DNA from 2 places in the Chryseobacterium tongliaonense genome. Region 2 is predicted to be linked to the other one. Evidence: riboswitches for the same ligand, from Rfam matches in the RefSeq annotation. Region 2 holds a riboswitch; the other holds the start of a gene.
What was found. Region 2 has a riboswitch for S-adenosylmethionine ahead of AB8P06_RS03075 (SusC/RagA family TonB-linked outer membrane protein). Riboswitches for the same ligand answer to the same signal wherever they lie in the genome.
Positions count from the first base shown of each region.

Region 1: another riboswitch for S-adenosylmethionine. It lies ahead of AB8P06_RS03790 (alpha/beta fold hydrolase); the one in region 2 lies ahead of AB8P06_RS03075 (SusC/RagA family TonB-linked outer membrane protein).

Region 1 is NZ_JBGFFD010000001.1:797,931-800,394, forward strand. It holds gene AB8P06_RS03785 (MGH1-like glycoside hydrolase domain-containing protein) at 1-1,098, opposite strand, end outside; SAM riboswitch class I at 1,286-1,397, shown strand; gene AB8P06_RS03790 (alpha/beta fold hydrolase) at 1,461-2,408, shown strand; gene AB8P06_RS03795 (ACT domain-containing protein) at 2,412-2,464, shown strand, end outside.
Region 2 is NZ_JBGFFD010000001.1:655,186-657,649, forward strand. It holds gene pckA (phosphoenolpyruvate carboxykinase (ATP)) at 1-390, shown strand, start outside; gene AB8P06_RS03070 (type II 3-dehydroquinate dehydratase) at 492-902, opposite strand; SAM riboswitch class I at 1,145-1,240, shown strand; gene AB8P06_RS03075 (SusC/RagA family TonB-linked outer membrane protein) at 1,324-2,464, shown strand, end outside.

The DNA.
Region 1 (2,464 bases), 140 kb from region 2:
AAACTGCTTATTCCAGAGCAATCCGGCAAAAGCCTGACGCTGAACATTCTTTTCATCATCACTCGTTACGTCATGTTGTACCTCAATATAAAATTCATTGGCTTCAGCAATCCTTGTATTAAAGATTTCATCAAAATATTGAAAAGGTTCATCCGTTTCATTGGGCGATAATCTGAAGTCAAAAGTTTTGGATTGTCCTGCTTCAATAATTTCATCAATTAAAAAAGAAGCTTTCGTTCCTCTTTTTTCAGGATTAACAGTATTGCTTCCGTAAATGATATAATCGTTGATTCCATCCTTAAAATAAGTATTTCCCGGATATGGAGATCCGTATAATTTTGGAGTATTGGTTTCATTCTCACAAAAAACACTTTCCGTATTGAGATTTCTGGAATAGAATTTTTTAATGGAAATACTGTCATGGTTAATATCAATACAGCCCTCATAAGACGCATTCATCTGGGCTTTGTAAGTATTGTAACCCCATTTCCAGTTATTCCGGAACCAGACTGTAGGTGCCACCACAATCGGGGCATCCTTCTGGCTTCTGTTACAGACTGTTACTCTTACTAAAATATCATTATGATCCGCTTTACAGTATTCAATGAAAATATCAAAATATTCATTGTCGTCAAAAATGCCGGTGTCTATAAGCTCAAATTCCGGTTCTTTCTTGGTACGGTTTCCGTTTTCAATAATAAGATGATCATAAGGAAACTCATTAATCGGATATTTGTACACCATTTTCATATAGCTGTGAGTAGGCGTATTATCAAGGTAATAGAAGATTTCTTTAATGTCTTCTCCGTGATTTCCCTGAGGATTGCTTAGTCCGAAGAAACGCTCCTTTACCATCTTATCTTTCTTGTTCCAGAACGAAAGCGCAAAGCAGAAAAGTTGTTTCACATCCGAAATTCCGGCGATGCCCTCCTCTCCCCACCGGTAGGTATAGCTTTCTGCATTATTGTGATTGGCGAAGTTCCAGGCATTGCCGTTTGGGCTGTAATCTTCACGTACATTTCCCCACTGCCTGTTGCTTACGTAAGGCCCCCAGTTTTTCCAGTTATTATCTTGTAATCTTTGTTTTTCAGCAATCATATTTCACCATTTTTCAGTACGAAGGTAGTTTTTTTGGAAAATAATTCCAATTTTCCGAATCTGAAAAATCCTTAACATAGCCTTCAATGTCTTATGTTTAGAGGAGTTTCGAGAATAAATTAAATTTTTGTAAATAATTAAAAGAAAAAAACTATCTTTGCACCATTCGTTCATTCAAATATTGAAAATGTTATCAAGAAAGGTTGAGGGATTAGACCCTGTGAAACCTTAGCAACCCTTTGTGCAAGCGAAGAAGGTGCTACGTTCTACCAAATAATTTTATTTTGGACAGATAACTTACTGAAGTTCTTTTCAGCCATTTCTCGTGGCATTTTCAATTGTGTTATAAAAATATAATAGAATTGGAAGCAGAACTTAAACATATTAATTTTTCATATCAAACCGGTTCCCGAAAGGAATACAATATCCCGTTGAGCTATCAGCTTTTCGGGAAGGATCTGTTTACAGCCCCAATTATTCTGGTGAATCACGCTTTAACCGGAAACTCAAATGTTTCCGGAGAAAAAGGCTGGTGGAAACAGCTGATTGGAGAAGATCAGGTAATCGATACGAAAAAATATACCGTTTTGTGCTTCAATATTCCCGGAAACGGCTATGATGATTTTTTAATTGATGAATATGAAGATTTCACGCCTTCAGATATTGCCGGTATATTTTTAAAAGGCCTTGAAATTCTTTCTGTAAAAAACCTGTATGCCATTATCGGAGGCTCATTGGGAGGTGGTATCGGCTGGGAAATGCTGGCGAAAAAGCCACACCTTGCTGAAATTTTTATTCCTATTGCCTGCGATTTTAAAACTCACGACTGGCTTCACGCACAATGTCTGGTTCAGAAATTTTTATTGAACGGAAATGATGAGCCCCTGCAGAAAGCCAGAATTCATGCGATGCTGTGTTACAGAACACCTCAGTCTTTAAACGACAGATTTCAAAATAAATACAATCAGGAAAAACAGCAGCTCGAATCAGAAGATTGGCTGATGTATCATGGAAATGCTTTAAACGAAAGGTTTAGTTTAAAATCATATAAGCTCATGAATCATTTACTGATGAATATTAATACCGATGAAAAGAGATTGGAGAAAATAGTTGCACGAATGCACATGATCTCTGTAGATACAGACCTGTTTTTCCCTGCTTCTGAAATCCGAATGTGTTTTGAAAAGCTGAAGCGAAAAAAAGAAGATGTTTTCTATCACGAGATCAAATCAATTCATGGGCATGATGCCTTTCTAATGGAATACAAACAATTAAATAATATCATAAAAAATATAAAAAATATTGTATAGAAGATGAAAAATGTTAACGAGATAAAGTTTTTAAAAAACAGATCAATCATCAAATT
Region 2 (2,464 bases):
CACCCAACGATGTATTCTAAAACATTGATCGGTAAAATGAAAGAACACGGAGCTAAAGCTTATCTGGTAAACACTGGCTGGAACGGTACAGGAAAAAGAATTTCCTTAAAAGATACAAGAGCAATCATTGATGCAATCATCGACGGTTCCATTGAAAATGCTCTAAAAACAAGAGTTCCGATTATGAACCTTGAGATCCCGACTTCTTTACCAAATGTTTCGGAAGGTATTTTAGATCCTAGAAATACATACGGCGATGCTGCCGAGTGGGAAGAAAAAGCGAAAGATCTTGCTGCAAAATATATCAAAAACTTTGATCAGTATTGCAATACCGAAGAAGGTAAGAAATTAATTTCTTCAGGCCCTCAATTACAGGAACAGACAATTTAATCAATATAAAGCCTCATCAACTGATGAGGCTTTTTTATATCTTTTCTCAAAGTTCCAATCATCTGTGAAAACCTGAATAATCAATATGTGGTTAAAATCGACTAATATTTTAAACTAAGAATTGCCAATCGGTATCCATCCATTCCAAAACCGGATAAAACAGCATCACTACAGGCTGCAGTCACAGATTTCTGACGGAACTCTTCCCTTTTATAAATATTGCTGATATGCACTTCAATCTTAGGTTTGCGGATATTTTTTAAACAATCGGCAATCGCATAAGAATAGTGAGTGAAAGCCCCCGGATTAATGACCACAGCATCAAAATCATCTTCCTGAAGCCTGTTGATCAGTTCTCCTTCAATATTAGACTGATAGTAGGTTAGCTCATAAGACGAAAATTCCGATCTCAATTTATCAAGATAATCTTCCATAGATAAATTGCCATAGATTTCAGGTTCTCTTGTGCCCAACAGATTCAGATTGGGTCCGTTTACTAATAAAACTTTCATACCATAAAATTAAAAACTTTTTTCAATTGAGGTTTAAATTTATTCTTTTTATTCTTTTTTTATTTTTGAATTATTTTTAATGATATTTCTCATATTTAAAGATTTATCAATTTATTTAACTGCTTATTTTAGTGGTTTTTAAAATAATTTTAACTTAATTTTCATAAAATTATAATTAAAAATATTAAAGTCTACTTGTTTTATAGACTAATTGTTTTTAGATTTGCAACCATATTTCGATCGGCTTATAAAGAAAGACGGAGGGAACTGACCCTGTGAAGTCTTAACAACCTGCATCGTGCAAGGTGTTACATTCAGCCTTAAAGGAAAAATAAGCATTAGGTTTATCATATTTATTGATACCCTTTGCTGTGCTTTCTGCAAAGGGTTAATTTTTAATATTTGATAAATAAAATTGATTATGGTTAGTAAGAATTTATTTAATGCTAAAATTTGGATTCCACCTGTTGCTGTGTTTTTCTTGGGAATTACCGGCGTAAAAGGTCAGGAGACAAAAAAAGATACACTTCGTGAAAAAGAAATAGATGAAGTAGTGGTAGTTGCTTATGGTAAAGCAAAAAAGACAAGCTATACCGGTTCCGTAGCAACAATTTCGAGTGAGAAAATCAACAACAGGCCTGTTACCAATATTACAAAAGCTCTGGAAGGACAGGTTCCGGGATTACAGGCAGTAAGTGCATCGGGACAGCCCGGTTCTACAGCATCAATCCGGATCAGGGGAATTGGTTCTGTGAGTGCTTCAAGCAATCCATTATTTGTAGTAGACGGAATTCCGTTTGACGGAAACATAAACTCGATCAGTCCGAATGATATTGAATCAATCAGTGTTTTAAAAGATGCCACAGCAAGTTCTTTATACGGATCAAGGGGAGCAAACGGTGTTATTATTATCACCACAAAATCCGGAAAAAAAGGAGAATCAAGAGTTAACTTCAATATCAGTCAGGGTTTTTCAGGCAGAGCGGTGAAAGATTACAAGCAGGTAAATACCGACCAGTATTACCAGCTGTATTGGGAAGCCTTGAGAAACGGGTATAAATCAAGCCAGGTTTCATCACAACAGGCCGCTCAGATGGCAACGGATAATTTAGTGAATGCATTAGGAATAAATCCTTATGGGCCAAATTACGCAAAACCTGTAGGTACAGACGGAAGGCTTCTTTCAGGAGCAACCCCTTTATGGAATGACAACTGGAAGGATATTCTTCAGCGAGTGGCTTCAAGAAATCAGGTAGACCTGGATATCAGTGGCGGAAGTGAAAAAAGCAATTATTATTTTTCATTAGGATACCTTGATGATAAAGGAATTGCCATAGAATCCGGTTTCAGGAAATACAGTACCAGATTAAAGGTAAATACGGAAGTTAAAAAATGGCTGAATGTTGGAGCAAATCTAAGCTATACCAACAGCCTTCAGGAAGCTCCGCCTTCTTCAGACTCCAGAACAGATAATATTATCAATGCAGCAAGGGTGATTCCTTCATTTTATCCTTACTATGAAAGGAATGCAGACGGAAGCTATAAGCTTGATGCAGCGGGAA